3 regions of the Paenibacillus jiangxiensis genome follow, and region 1 is predicted to be linked to each of the others. Evidence: riboswitches for the same ligand, from Rfam matches in the RefSeq annotation. Region 1 holds a riboswitch; each other region holds the start of a gene.
The links. Region 1 has a riboswitch for cyclic di-GMP ahead of ACI1P2_RS22410 (transglutaminase-like domain-containing protein). Riboswitches for the same ligand answer to the same signal wherever they lie in the genome.

Region 1 (5,195 bases):
TTAGCAACGCCATCCCGTCCCCCCGTCAGCTTCATCTCGTATACCTTAACTGAATTCGGCACAAGCTTCTGATCATGCTTCAGTACATCCCTCACGATCGCTTCGTTTAGCGATTTGAGATTGTAGTTCATCTTGATGTTCCACGTAATCTCTTTGTTGACAGGATCGTAGCTGCCGTCTTTACCGCCGTTATTTTTCGTATAACCGTCGGAGGAGAAGCTCGCATCCCGCTGAATCGGCCCTTTTGCCTCGCCGTTCTCGCTCCATGACATGATGGCTCTGTTCATGTAATCCAGCTTGCTGTTATTCAGCCAATCGATGTTAAACTTCGTTTGGTACTCAATTGTATACGTGGTGTCAATGGTCTTGGAGAACTTGATTTCAAAACCGCCGCGTACATTATCATTATCGTACTCGATCTTGTAATCACTTGCAGGAACGACTTTTCCGTCCGCTTTCACGATTACTGAATCCGGAATGAATTCGAGACCGCCTTGCGGGAACGTATCCTTGATGACTACATTCTCCATGCTGTACTTGCTGCCGTCCGGCTTTTTATCGCCATTGATCGTAATAAGCCACTTCGCCGTTTTGTTGGCGAAGTCGACATTCGAGACGCCCTTCACCAGAGCGCGGATTCCTTGGGCCGGAGCTGTTACATCTTTGGACGAGTCACCCGATACGACTTTGTTCTTTACTGGCTGTCCGTCAGCGCTCGTCCGGTCGACCGGCTTTGTCTGGTAAACGATCGTATAAGGAGAATCGATACCCTTATTGAATTGAAGTGTAAATCCGTTTGTACCTGTCGGTGTAAAGGTGTATTCATCCGGTGAAAGCAGATCTTCAGCCTTCGTTGAATTCCCTTTATACACCTTCAGCGAATCGGCAACCAGCGTATGAATCGCACTGAATTCATCCGTAATAACCGCTTGATCTTTCGTAAGCTTTTTCTCGTTAAAATTGTATTTCACAGTCCAGGTGATGATTCCGGTGTCTTTATTCTGGCTATAAGTCTTATCCAAAAATTTACCACGGTCCACTGTTACCGTAGCGGTCGACTTGGTATCTTTCATATCGTCGCCAGACAGTACAGCGGTGTTCTCAAAACGAGTCTGCTCGCCGGTAAGCTTCGTCGAATAACGAATCTCGTAGGCTTTGCTGATCGTCTCATCCTGGAACGCAAGCTCCAGTTTGGCGCCGCCGTTCGTTTCGACCGTATACTTGTCGGTCCCTACCTTATCGCCAAGGACCGTCGAACCGTCGCCGTTAACCTGTAGGCGGTACACCTCCACAGAGTCGGCGATGAGTTCAGAACCTTCAGGTATCACATCCGTGATGACCGCATGCTTGATCTTATCCAGTGATTTGTTGACTTGAACCGTCCAATCGATCCGGTCTTTGCCAACCGCTTTTCCCTGTTTGTCGATCAGCTTTCCGCCCTGCGGCTTCAGATTCACGATAACGACTTGCTCTCCGCTTTTTACCGGAATGGCAATGACGACTTCCGTGCTTCCCTTAATCGTTTCCTTCGTAAACTCGGTACGTATTTCCAGCTTGCCGCTTACGTTGGAGTGGCTCTCCACATAATCGTTGAAGGTCATGACAACCTTCCCGTTGCGGTCGACGGTAAATGTGCCAACTTTGTCTTGATCGGCCACGAGTGGAGCGTCAATATCCGTAAAAATTTCAAACTGGTCCGGCAGCTCGAAGGTAAATGTATCCCCGTTCTTGTAGCCGTGACTATTCGGAAGCTCCCATTCGTAGCTGAGATTGACAGCCTCACCGATGTCCAGGGTACTGTCCGGATTATATACTGCATCGATCACGTTACCATTCAAGTCGGTTAATACCACTTTTGTTAAAATGTTGTCCGTATTCTTGACTGGCGCTGGCGGGATATAAACATCATCCGTCACTCCAACTTCATCTTTTACTCCATACACGGATTCCTGCACACTTGCTGGTGTATCGGCCGCATTGGCATTGGCCACATTGCCCGTCCAGGCGGTTACACCAAAAACCGATTGAAGCAGGAGCAGCAGCGCCACAACGATTCCACTAACTTTTTTCTTCATAATCTCTCCCTCAGTCTCTACATCACCCTCGAATGTTCGGTTCCGATCCTGCTTGCCGTGCGCAAATCGGGCTATCTATACTCCATTGAATTGTATGCCGTTAAGAGACCTTCCAGTCCATCACCTCCGCATATTTCTAATGGCGCACGATTCATTGTTCCTGTTTTTCCCACCAGAACCAAATGGGCTTCTTGCATTATACCTGCCCGATCTCTACAATTTCTCTACAAACTCGAACAAGCCTTGGACATTTGTCCAAAGCTTAAATTGATCGTATTCTTTTTAGTAATATTTGGATACCGAGTAGCGAGCGGCATCCTTTATCATTTTGAAATCGGCCCCTTTGGCTTTCCAGCTCGCATCGACCGTTGTATCAATGGTTACCCACTTCCCGTTCAAATAAACTTCATTCCAGGCGTGGTAAACATCGACGTATTCCGAAGTTCCCATATCGAGCTTGGCTGGAATGCCGATGCTCCGCAGCATGGAGGCGAACAGGGAGGCATAGTCGTAACACATCCCCTTCTGTCCAAGAATCGTACGGTTGATATCGGGAAGGTAGTTCGTCAGATCACTGGTTGCAAGAGCCTTGTCGTATCTGATCGTGCCCACAATATATTCATAAATAGCCTGTACTTTTTCTTCGTCGGATTGAGCAGACCCAGTCAGCTTCTTCGCAAGCTGAGCAGCCTTGTCCTGTTCGCTCCAATTGATATTTTGTACAGAACTCAAAAACACTTTGCTATTGTTCGCCAGTTGAAGTGTAACAGGCGCTTCCTGAACAATCTTATATTTGGTGCCGCTGACTTGTTCCAGTACGGTAACCGTGTAATCACCGTTACCCATCTGCAACGGAAATACTTCCTGCCGTTTGTTCGGCGAAAGCATATACGTGTATTTGTCCTGACTCTTTGCAATCATGAGCTTCGTCTTGGTCCCTGCTTTCACGTCATATCGAATAACGATCACACCACGGTCCAGCTGTTCCAAGCCCAACCAATCCTGAGATTGGGTAGCTTGTACTAATGGAGCCCACAATAATAACGCAAAAAGTCCTACAATCGCGAATATTGCGTTGCGCATACTGCAAACTCCCTTCGGTAGCCAGGCTGCCATTGACATAATCGTCAAGAAGGCCCTGTAGCTTTGCGTCCCTGTCTTTCGACAAGTTTGCCGTTATCGTGCTAGAGTTTCCAGATTTTAATATATTATTGTCCTATGAGAAACAAAAAAAGCGTCTTCGTTCGGTAGCTGGCTGCCATTTGACATATCGCCAAGTAGGCCCTGTAGCTTTGCGTCCTTGCCTTTCGACAAGTTTGCCGTTATCGTGAGTAGCTTTTGTGAGACTATCTTACCAGACATCTCTATTTCTATCAAGAGAAAATTTACAAGATTCATTGATTTCTGCGCCCATTCGATGATCTTTTTCGTTTCTCTCTCAGACCATAAGAGCAAGAATGAGGACGAAATAATAAAGCCTACTTGATAGAATGAGTTACACCAAAGCCAAGGAGGAAGCAAAATGTCGATGATTCAGGAATTCAATAATCTCCATACTTCAGAGGAGCTATTATTTTTGGGAAATGCCTGGGATCTATTATCAGCTTTGACATTAGAGAAGGCAGGTTTTAAAGCCATTGGTACTACCAGCTGGGGGATTGCCAATTCGTTAGGCTATGCGGACGGAGAATTAATAGATTTTAATCAAAATCTAGCAATCGTCAAAACCATTGCAGAGAATGTAAAAATACCGGTATCCGCTGATATTGAAGCAGGATATAGTGAGGATTTTAACACAATTATCGATAATGTATTAAGAACAGCAGATGTCGGGGTTGCCGGTATCAATATTGAGGATTCCCTGAAAAAAGAAAAGGGGTTAAGAGGTATAAAGGATCATTGCAGCCTCCTGACAAAAATGAGAACAGCGCTGGAAAATCACGGATATAATAATTTTTATATCAACGCCAGAACGGATACTTATTTTCAATTGGAAGCCCCTTTTAATGAAACGATCGATCGGGCCAAGGCCTATGTTGAAAGCGGGGCCAGCGGGATTTTTGTGCCAGGAGTAACGGAAGATGATGAAATTCAGCAAATCGCTGCTCAAGTCAAGGCACCGCTCAATATATTGTCTTTGCCTAACCTGACAAGTTGTAATAAGCTGAAAGAGCTAGGCGTGAAGCGCTTTAGCTTTGGAAATGCCCTGTCAGATAAAATCATCGCTTGTTTAGAAGACAATGCGGCTAAATTATTGGAATTACAGGATACATCACATTTATATGAGAACTAGATCAGGAAGGCAGGTGATGAAGGGATGACCAGTATAAATCTTTCATTTGACGAGATGTGGGAAAAAATCATTGCCTGCGACCGGAAATATGATGGTTTATTTTTTACAGCCGTGAAAACAACGAAAATCTACTGCCGTCCTTCCTGCAGGTCCAGAAAGCCCAAAAAGATAAATGTTGAGTTCTATCACAATATCAGTGAGGTTGAAAAGGCTGGTTTTCGTGCATGCAAAAGATGCCAGCCTGAGGTTGAACATTCTCCTCATAGTGAATTCGTTAAAAGTATTACGACGATTTTAGTGAATCAATATAAACAAGATTTGAAGCTGAATGATATTGCAGAACAGGTCGGTTTAAGCCCCTTCTATCTCGAACGGCTATTTAAAAAAGAAACATCAGAGACTCCGCGTGCTTTTTTGGAAAAAGTGCGCATCGATAAAGCCATGCAGCTTCTTCAAACGACCAATATGACCAATCTTGAAATTGGTTATGAGGTGGGCTTCCAAAGTCTTTCTAATTTTTACAAAGTGTTTCGAAATTTAAAAGGCTGTTCACCAAGCGAGTTTCGAAAGATGAGGACGGAGCCTTAATCGGCATACTGGAGAGTCAATACTACCTTTTTTCTTGGAGGTCCTTATATGAGCAGACTGTATATAATAGATTACCAATCACCCATTGGAATGATTGAAATACAAGGAACAGATCAAGCGGTTTACTCTATCCTGTTCTCGGAACGGGACCAGATCGTAAATGCTATCCATGACGAAACTCCCCAGGCTTTGAAGCTTTGCCGTGATCAGCTTGATGAGTATTTTAAAGGCACACGTAC
Region 2 (5,195 bases), on a different contig from region 1:
GGCACGACCGTCGAAATTTACCCGCGTGGATCTGCTCTGGAGTCTAACAAAACGGCAAGCCTGCTGGAGAAAGCGCCCGGCAACACGGATGCGCAGCACGCAGAAGTGGGAGATACGCTGTTGTACACGATCCAGACCCGCAACACGATGGCGGATAGTGTGGTGAACAACCTCACGATTACGGACGAGGTTCCGGCAGAGCTGGAATATGTGCCGGGCAGTCTGAGTGTGGATGGCGTAACCGTCACTGACAGCGAAGGGGACGACAGCGGCTATTATGCCGGCGGTAAAGTGGTCGGCCAGTTTGGCAGCATCACGGATATGAATTGGCACACGGTTCAATTCAAAGCCGTGGTCCGGCCGGGACAAGCAGGCAAGGATGTTATCAATATCGCCCGGGTAAGTGGCGACAATGTGGAGACGCCGGACAGACCACGGGAAGAAGTACAGGTCTATCCGCGGAACCCGCAGATTGAATCGGAGAAATCTGTAACGAACGTGGATGCAAGCAAGGCCACGTATGAAGTCGGGGACACGGTGGCTTATACGATTCGTACAAGAGCGGTCGTGAACGACACTTATCTGGAAAATCTATCGATTACCGATACGCTGCCTGCGGGACTGGAGTACGTGCCAGACAGCCTGAAGGTGGACGGTATGTCCGTGACGGATGCTCAGGATAGCGATGCCGGTCATTCTGTTTCCGGCGAAGTGTACGGCTCATTCGGTAGCGTAGATGATATGAATTGGCATATGTTGGAGTTCCAGGCCATTATCCAGACGGGATACGACGGCCAGGTGATTCAAAATACAGCGCTGGTGACTGGCGATAACATTGATCAACCAGGCGAGCCAACGGAGAAAATAGCCGTTGAGGAAGAACCGCCTGTAGTCATTCCGCCGGTAGATCCACCAGTGCAGCCGCCAGTTGATCCACCAGTAGACCCACCAGCACCACCGGTAAACCCGCCTGTAACTGAAGATCCGGGTAGTGGGGGTTCAGGCGGTGGCGGTGGTGGCGGAGGTTCGCACGATGACGACGCTGTCGATCCGGCTTCCCCAGTGCTTGAATCCGAGAAATCGGCGAAAGATGTGAACGGAGGCAGCATCGAAGTCGGCGATGTGATTGAGTACACGATTCGCACACGCAACACCGTAGAGGACAGTGTCGTGACCAATCTGGAAATCTCGGACGCCCTGCGTGCCGAGCTGCAATATGTGCCAGGCATGCTGAAGGTGGACGGCATTACTGTAACCGATGCGCTGGACAGCGACAAAGGCTCATACGTCAATGGCATGGTGAGTGGACAGTTCGGCGAGGTTACAGATACGGACTGGCATACGATTGTATTCCAGGCCAAACTGGTGGCAGGCCAACCGGGCCAAACGATACAAAACGTAGGTGAAGTGAGCGGGGATAATCTGGACGATTCGGATACGCCGTCTGAAGACATCATCATTGGCGGCGGAAGCGGCAGCAATCCCGGCATACCGGGAGGAGAACCGAACGACGGCTCTTCCTCCGGCAATCCAGACAACCCGGGCTGGGGAGGTTCGGATTCCGGTTCCACAGACTCCGGTCAGTCCAGAAGCTCGGGTGGAACTGGAGGAAGCGGGCAATCCGGCACCTCGGGTGACTCGGAGAGCGGAAGCTCCTCCAGCAACGGGGATGGCACTGGCAGCAAGCTGCCGGCAACTGCAACGAATATGTACGGCTATTTGCTGGCCGGATGCCTCATCCTGCTTGCAGGCCTGTTCCTGCTGAGAAGAAAGAAAGCTTAACCGGTAAGATGAAAAACAGACTGCCCTCAAGCATGCATTACTTGGGGGTAGTCTCTCCTTTACCTAAAACTTGGTAGGTATGTCCTATTCAAAAACGGGATCTCGTCCAATATCATTATGGCAGCATTATACTTTGTACGATCATAGCAAACCCGTTGATTTGGTTTTCGAGGGCATATGTTTTGCGAGCGTTCCCAAAAAATACACCAATGATTTGCAGGAGGGCAAAACATGAAAACAATTATGATTACGGGTTCATCGTCTGGAATTGGAAAAGCTGCAGCCAGGTATTTTGCAGATCAGGGATGGAATGTGATTGCTACCATGCGTTCACCTGAAAGAGAAACCGAACTGTCGCGGCTGGAGAATGTTTTGGTAACGAGGCTCGACGTTGAACAATTGGAAACGATTCAAGAGGCATTAAGGGCAGGTTTGGAGCGATTTGGCACAATCGATGTCCTGTTAAATAATGCCGGTTACGGAGTTCTGGGCATCTTCGAGGCGGCTTCATACGAGCAAATTCGAAAGCAATTTGAAGTAAATGTACTCGGCCTTATGAAGGTGACCAAGAGCATTCTTCCTCATTTTAGAGCTAATAATAGTGGAATAATCATCAATTTATCTTCAATGTCCGGAAGAGTGGGGCTGCCTTCATTTTCGCTTTATCACTCTACTAAATTTGCAATTGAAGGCTTCACGGAAACTTTATCGTTTGAGCTTGCTTCTCAAAATATCCGGTTAAAACTAATTGAGCCTGGTGTGGTCAAAACGGACTTTTTTGGCAGATCTATCGATTTATTGTCCATTGAGTCTTTGCCAGATTATCAGGAATACTCCCAATCGGTTCAGCCCTTGGTGGAGGCAATCATTAACACGGACAGCGCATGCACTCCGGAAATGGTGGCGGAGACCATCTATCAGGCGGCAACGGACGGTACAAAGCAGTTGAGATATGTAGTTGGAGAAGATGCGAAAGCGTTATTGGAGCTCAGGAAAGAGATCGGCGAAGAAGCTTTCATCCAGCATATCACGCAACAGTTTTCCTGACATCAACCAAATCACAGATACGTCACAAGGTCTCTGGTCCGTCAGAGGCCTTTCTTGCTGTTTCTGGAGCAGGAAAAATTCCTTCCATATCCAAAAACCATAGCATAGATAAACGAGCAAAATTTGCCAAAAAAATTCCAAAAAAATTCCAATAAAAACCAATCAAATGTACCACGGAATACGTTATTTACGCATATGCCCCTACATAACGAAGAAAAGCGAACATTGTCGTATGCTGAAAAATATGGTAATGAAGCCCTATTCCAAAAAAGTAAATATCATGAAACAATATACAATATATTACAACTTTATACTATGTACGATAATGGCAAACCCGTTGAAAGGCGGTGACGCAAAGCTATAGGGACTAAGGCGGATAGTACCACAATCCTCTATGTCAGCCAGTTACCGAATACGTCGGAAACCTCCGTCTATTCATTTTCAGGTAACACCAGATGAAACCAAGAAGGGAGGTTTTTTGTTTGCCCAACAAGCATCGACAACTCGGTTTGTCGAATCAGCAGCTTCTGGATATGTACCGGGATATGGCTCTGGCACGGAAAGTCGACGAACGGCTGGGATTGTTTCATCGTGCTGGAAAAATCCCTTTCCACATGTCTTGTCAAGGTCATGAAGCCGCACAGGTAGGTGCGGCGTATGCACTGGATATGACGAAAGATTTTCTTTGCCCGTATGATCGCGATATGGGCATGGCCATTGTTTTCGGCATGACGGCAAAGGAACTGATGCTCACCGCTTTTGCCAAGGCAGAAGCTGCGGACAGCGGCGGGCGGCAAATGCCTGGGCATTATGGCAGTAAAAAAAATCGTATTCTTTCGACTTCCGGCCTCACTACCACTCATGTCCCGCATGCCGTAGGAATCGCCTTGGCCGGCAAAATACGGGGAGATCATCCTGTCGTGTTAGTCGCTTTTGGAAATGGAGGCAGCCATCGGGGGGAGTTTCACGAAGCAGCAAACTTTGCAGGAGGACACAAGCTTCCGGTCATTTTTTTCTGCGAACAGAACCAGCCCTATGGTCTTTCGGTTCTCTCCTCGAAGCAGACGGTACGTGATAGTGTTGCAGATCGGGCAAAAGCATACGGCTTTCCTGGCATCCGTGTGAGCGGCAATGATCCCCTGGAAGTATACAGGGTCACGAAAGAGGCCGTCGACAGAGCGAACAGAGGAGAGGGTCCTACGCTGATCGAGGCCGGTCTCTACCGCCTGGCTCCTTATCCAAGCGATGACGATGATCAAGGATATCGTTCCAGTGAGGAAATAGAGGAAGCCGAGAAGTACGACCCGCTTGAATCCTTTAGCCGTTATCTCAGAAAATCCGGGATATTGGAGGAACACGCAGAGCAGGAAATTCATGATCGAATCGTCAGGGAAATCGACGAGGCCGCGGAATATGCGGAACTTACCCCAGACCCAGCCCTCGAAGATATCTTTAAACACGTTTATTCAAATTAGGAGAGAATAGAGCCCAACTGCCGAATTGAATGGAATGCCGCAATCGTTAGGAGTCTTTCAGGGAGGGAAACTAATGGATCAGACGATTGAAAAAGAGTTTTTTGAAGATGTTGAAATGAAGATTAATCAAGGCCAATACTCTGAAGCATTAAGTACGCTTTATGATGGATTAAGAGACTTACGTCAACAGTACTCAACAGAAGATTGGACCCAGTTTATCCCCCGATATCGTGAACACTCCATAAGCCATTTTTTCTTGCAAGAACCACTATCCCGTCGAGCATTTGAAAGACCGCGCGGTTATGCAGGTGATCCCATAATGCTGGACCTGCAGTATGACTTTGAAAAGTTGGAATCGTCCCCCTACGAGAATGAAAAATCAGAGATTGCCGATTTTCTATATTACGACTTAAACCGCATGGCTCATGCCAATAATGCTAACCGCGAAAGAAGACGTATCCTTTCCAGCAAAATTAATCAAACCTCAGAACGTGTTGCGAATCCTTATATTCTCTCGGTCGCTTGTGGTCACTTAAGAGAAACATCAGATTGTGCTGCGGTGCAAAACAAAACGATTGGAAAATTTGTCGCCATTGATCAAGATCAGGAGGCTCTTTCGGTTGCTGCAGAAGCCATAAAGGATTTTGGCGAAGCGATCCCAGCCTCAGTTGTTGACATCATCAGAAATAAAGTCCCTCTTCCCACTTTTGATTTTATCTATTCCATCGGTGTATATGATTATCTTCCAGATAAAATTGCTAAACGATTAACGAAAAAATTATTTCAACTGCTCAATCCAGGCGGCCGCTTGTTAATCATTAACTATCATCCGGGCTCTCCCACAATTGCTTATATGGAAGCTGTGATGGATTGGTGGCTCATTTACCGTAA
Region 3 (5,195 bases), on a different contig from region 1:
CACGTTCAAGGAACAGTTCAAGAAGTATGTGGAGCAAGCCTATGTGAACTTTCTTAAAGGGGGATTGAAGCCATGATGAAGCTGGCTGTGATCGGAACGGGATATGTGGGGCTGGTATCGGGAGTATGCTTTGCCTTGAAGGATAACAAGGTGATTTGCGTTGATATGGCCGAGGAGAAAATTGAAAAGCTGAAGCGGGCTGAGTCGCCGATTTACGAGCCTGGCATTGAAGAGCTGATTGAGCAGAATCTCCGGGAGGAGCGGCTTGAGTTCACCTCGGACCTGGGTGATGCCGTTCGCCGTTCCGATATTATTATTCTGGCGGTGGGGACACCGTCCCTGCCGAACGGAGAAGCCAATCTGCAGTACATCGAACGGGCGGCGGCCGATGTGGGCGCGGCGATGAACGGCCACAAGATCATTATGACCAAGAGTACCGTGCCTGTCGGAACGAACGAAAAAATCCGCGAGGTCGTTGCACGGCATACCCATCATGCATTTGATATTGTATCCGCACCCGAGTTTCTGCGCGAAGGCTCTGCGATCAGCGATACGCTGCATCCCGACCGCATCATTATCGGCATTGACAATCCAGCGCTGCGTGAGACGATGGTCGAGCTACACCAGGATTTTACGGACAATATCTATGTAACGGACGTCCGGAGCGCCGAGATGATCAAATACGCCTCCAACGCCTTCCTGGCCACGAAAATTTCATTTATTAATGAGATTGCCAATATTTGCGAAAAAGTGGGCGCTGACGTCACCAATGTAGCGGTTGGCATGGGCATGGACAAACGCATCGGCTCCTCCTTCCTGCAGGCGGGAATCGGATATGGCGGTTCGTGCTTCCCCAAGGACACGAATGCCCTGATTCAAATCGCGGGCAACGTGGATTACGAGTTCAAACTGCTTAAATCCGTAGTGGAGGTGAACGCGGATCAACGCTATATGATTATTTCCAAGCTGCGCGAATCCCTCGGGCAGTTAAACGGTATACATGTGGGCGTATGGGGTTTGTCCTTCAAGCCGAACACGGATGACATCCGGGAGGCGCCGTCCCTCGAGATTGTGGAAACCCTGGTGAAGGAAGGCGCGTTCGTCAAAGTCCATGATCCGATCGCGATGGATAAATTCAGGGAGCAGTTTAATCATGAGCATATTCAGTGGTGCTCCACGCCTGAAGAAGCGGCGCTTGGCTGTGATGCCGTCTGCCTGCTGACCGACTGGGATCACTACAAGCAGGTAGATCTGCGCATGCTGGGCTCCGTGCTGCGCAAGCCGGTTCTCATTGATGGGCGTAATGTATTCTCTGAACAGCAGATCGCCGAATCCGGATTGGAGTATTATTCGGTCGGCAGACCGCGCATGAGTGGGCTTAACGGCCTTTCGCCAAGCGTAGCAGGTGCAGTATAATATTAATGGTCAGGAAAATATGACCTTTTCAGGAAATTTACTTCATGGAGGGAGAGTGGAGTTATGAAATTGGTACTTTTGTCTGGCGGTTCCGGTAAAAGATTATGGCCTCTGTCCAACGATTCCCGTTCCAAACAGTTTCTGAAGGTGCTGGAAAGCCCGGAGGGACTTCCTGAATCCATGGTGCAGCGGGTATGGAGACAGCTTGGAGACGCCGGAATGGCGGAGTCCTCATATATTGCAACTGGCAGAGCTCAGGTCGAAATGATTCAGAGCCAGATCGGGAGCGACGTCAGCATCATTGTGGAGCCTGAGCGCAGGGATACCTTCCCGGCCATTGCGTTAACGGCCACTTACCTGTACAGCATCGCAGACGTATCTCCAGATACGGTCGTTGCGATTCTGCCGGTTGATCCGTACGTGGAGCAGACCTTCTTCCACACGGTGGCGCGCATGGAATACACGCTGCAGAAAACGGGTGCCAACCTTGCTCTGATGGGTGTCGTCCCATCCTATCCATCCGAAAAATACGGTTATATCATTCCGAAAGAAGGCCCGGCTGGAATTGCGGGCTGCCTGCAGGTCAGCCATTTTCAAGAAAAACCGAACAAAGAGCAGGCTGAGCTTCTGATTGAGCGGAGTGCGCTCTGGAACTGCGGAGTTTTTGCTTTCCGTCTGGGATATCTGTTGAACATTCTGGAAGGGAAGGGGCTTCCGCTGAAGTATGAAGAACTGCAGAAACAATATCATCTATTATCTAAAATAAGCTTTGATTATGAAGTGGTAGAGAAGGAAGAGAACATCGTAGTTCTTCCATATGACGGCTTCTGGAAGGATCTCGGCACCTGGAACACGCTGACGGAGGAAATGTCGCAGCGCCAGGTGGGCAAGGGAGTGATGACCGAGGATTCCGTGAATACAAGTCTAATCAACGAGCTGGACATTCCGGTTACCATTATCGGGGCCAGCGATCTGATCGTTGCGGCCAGTCCGGATGGCATTCTTGTAACCAACAAGGCGGAGAGCCCGCGGATCAAGGAAGTGCTGAAGGCTCACAATCAGCGTCCGATGTACGAGGAGCGCCGTTGGGGGCATTACCGGGTTGTGGATTATGTGAAATATCCGGAGGGCAATGAAGTGCTCACCAAGCGGATTTGCATCGAGAAGGACAAAAATATCAGCTACCAGCTTCATCGCAAGCGGAGTGAAATATGGACGATCATCAGCGGCGAGGCGGAAGTAATTCTGAACGAGAAACTGCACAAAGTAAAGGCCGGCGACGTTGTCCGCATTCCGGAAGGCACGAAGCACAGCATTCTGGCGGTGACCGATGTGGAGCTGATTGAAGTGCAGACAGGTTCCGAGCTGGTGGAAGAAGATATCGTCCGCTTCTGCATGGATTGGAATGACATCTCTCTGCACCAGTTTATTAGCTGAAAAAACGCACATGTTGCGTTTTTACGCATATAATTGCAAAAAATGATGTTGTTTAACGGTTTTTTTTGTCAAAATATCTGAAAAAAATGGGTTCCAGCATGGATGATCTATTAATTTTTGGTAAATCCGAGTCGATACTCTAGGATAAGAAGGAGCTTCATAGACCTTCATACGAAAAATGGCAACCCTGTCGAAAGGCAGGTGAACGCAAAGCTATAGGGCCTTACCCCATCGAGGGATGGCAGCCTGGCTACCGAGAGGGAGAGAATTGGTGAAAACTTATTCTATGTATCGATTTTTTAAAACACTGCTGCCTGTCGTGCTGTTTTGCTCTCTGCTCCCATCAGGGCTGTCGCGGGAACACACTGCCCAGGCAGCTGCAGCGCCCATTAATCCTGCTGCTTCAGCCGGGGCGCGCGAATTATATGCGTACTTGTCCAATTTGGACGGAAGAGGGATGATTACAGGTCAGCATGATTATCTGGAGAGCCCGGATGAACTGAACATCAAGCTGAAGAAAATCAGCGGGCAGTACGCCGGCCTGCACGGCTATGAGCTGGGGGCTGTTTCCAACCAGTCGGCTGCGGAGGCCGAGGCCCAGCGCAGCAATGTAGTGTATAGTGCGATTAATTGGCATAATGCCGGCGGCATCGTCGCCATAACCTTTCATCAGGCGCTTCCCGGCAAACCGTTGACCTGGGCCAATGTACAGGCCAAGATTACCCAGGCGCAATTTAACAAGTACGTTACACCAGGAACCAGGGAATATGCAAGGCTGATCGCAGATCTGGATCGCGTCGCGGTGTCCCTCGGCGAACTGCGGGATGCGGGTGTGCCCGTTCTATGGCGGCCTTACCACGAGATGAACGGGGATTGGTTCTGGTGGGGAAACAAGAATAACTTTGTGAAATTATGGGATATCATGTATGACAGATTTGTGAATGTCCACCAGCTGAACAATCTGCTGTGGGTCTGGAATCCCAACGCTCCGAACGCTTGGTCAGCTCCTTATGCCAGTACGTTTCCCGGTTTGTCCAAGGTCGATATTCTGGCCGCGGACATCTATGACAATGATTTCAAGCAGAGCTATTATGACGGCTTGCTGAGTCTGGCCGGAGAAAAACCGATTGCCATTGGCGAGCACGGAGAGATGCCTTCCGAGAGGGTATTGTCAGCCCAGCCGAAATGGGCATACTCCATGACCTGGGGCAACATGCTGACACAAAACAATTCGAACGATCAAATTATTGCATACATGAATGAGGACAGAACACTGACTCGGGATGAATTGGCGGCAGACATGGCTGCTCCTCCTGAAGCCCCTCCTGCGGAGCCGCCTGATACTGCTCCTCCGGGAGCGCCACCGGTCGGGGAAGAACCCGATCCGGAGCCTGAACCGGAACCTGCCCCCGAGCCTGTTCCAGATACGGTGTATGAGGGACTGCACGCCGAGTTCTTCAACAATATCGAGCTAAGCGGGACACCTGTGCTTACACGCACGGATGCCAAGCTGGATTTCAACTGGCGCAGTGCCGCGCCGGATCCGGCAGTGCCTGCCGATCAATTCTCCGTACGCTGGACAGGCAAGGTAAAACCCAGGTACAGCGGCACCTATACCTTTACGACGATTTCCGATGACGGAATCCGGGTATGGGTGGATGGGCAGCTGATCATTGACAGTTGGTTCAAGCAAAGCTGGACGGAGCGCAAAGGAAGCATCAGCCTTGCGGCTGATCAGCTCTACGACCTCAAAGTGGAATATTACGAAGGAACAGGTGATGCCATGGCACGCCTGATGTGGGAGAGCGAGCAGGAGTCCAAAGCGGTCATTCCTTCGAGCGCTTTGTTCCATACTGTGAAATAGCTCTCTCTTTCCGGCAACCCTGTACAGAAAGTGTGGACATGAACAATGAAAAATTGGTTGGCTAACAAGTATGCATATTTGCTTCTGGGCCTGCTTGGCTTGGTTATCTTGTTTTCGCTTTTGGGTTATGCCAACAAAAGCAATCAGGAAAATGAGAAGAACGCCGCTACAACCTTATGGATGCTTGGCGTCAGCGATGATTCCTCCGCTGAATTCAAGGGAGGGGCGGGCAAAGAATCCGTCACCCTGGACGTTCAAGCAGCGAGCGCGACGGCGTTAAAGGCGGCGGGAGGAGCGGCGCAGGCCGTTAAGACCTCCTCCCCTGTTATTCAACTTAACGGATCCATTCCCCCAGGACTGAATGCCGAGACCAATCCGGAGCTCGTGCTCGAATATGAGCTGGATACCATTCCGGCCAATGGCGTACGGTTTAATGTCCGCATCCTGGACGCCAGCAAGGCCGTGCCGCAGATGGCCG

Region 2: it holds a riboswitch for cyclic di-GMP, as region 1 does, so the genes downstream of both, ACI1P2_RS09760 (thiamine pyrophosphate-dependent dehydrogenase E1 component subunit alpha) here and ACI1P2_RS22410 (transglutaminase-like domain-containing protein) in region 1, are expected to answer to the same signal.
Region 3: it holds a riboswitch for cyclic di-GMP, as region 1 does, so the genes downstream of both, ACI1P2_RS00180 (glycosyl hydrolase) here and ACI1P2_RS22410 (transglutaminase-like domain-containing protein) in region 1, are expected to answer to the same signal.

Annotation. Positions count from the first base shown of each region.
Region 1 covers NZ_JBJURI010000026.1:8,801-13,995, forward strand. The annotation lists gene ACI1P2_RS22405 (collagen binding domain-containing protein) at 1-2,075, opposite strand, end outside; gene ACI1P2_RS22410 (transglutaminase-like domain-containing protein) at 2,358-3,158, opposite strand; cyclic di-GMP riboswitch class I at 3,172-3,260, opposite strand; cyclic di-GMP riboswitch class I at 3,319-3,406, opposite strand; gene ACI1P2_RS22415 (isocitrate lyase/PEP mutase family protein) at 3,598-4,368, shown strand; gene ACI1P2_RS22420 (bifunctional transcriptional activator/DNA repair enzyme AdaA) at 4,393-4,956, shown strand; gene ACI1P2_RS22425 (methylated-DNA--[protein]-cysteine S-methyltransferase) at 5,005-5,195, shown strand, end outside.
Region 2 covers NZ_JBJURI010000007.1:166,226-171,420, reverse strand. The annotation lists gene ACI1P2_RS09770 (isopeptide-forming domain-containing fimbrial protein) at 1-1,782, shown strand, start outside; gene ACI1P2_RS09765 (SDR family oxidoreductase) at 2,014-2,829, shown strand; cyclic di-GMP riboswitch class I at 3,147-3,242, shown strand; gene ACI1P2_RS09760 (thiamine pyrophosphate-dependent dehydrogenase E1 component subunit alpha) at 3,363-4,304, shown strand; gene ACI1P2_RS09755 (class I SAM-dependent methyltransferase) at 4,378-5,195, shown strand, end outside.
Region 3 covers NZ_JBJURI010000001.1:32,891-38,085, reverse strand. The annotation lists gene ACI1P2_RS00195 (glycosyltransferase) at 1-76, shown strand, start outside; gene ACI1P2_RS00190 (UDP-glucose dehydrogenase family protein) at 76-1,416, shown strand; gene ACI1P2_RS00185 (sugar phosphate nucleotidyltransferase) at 1,480-2,853, shown strand; cyclic di-GMP riboswitch class I at 3,024-3,111, shown strand; gene ACI1P2_RS00180 (glycosyl hydrolase) at 3,140-4,717, shown strand; gene ACI1P2_RS00175 (discoidin domain-containing protein) at 4,763-5,195, shown strand, end outside.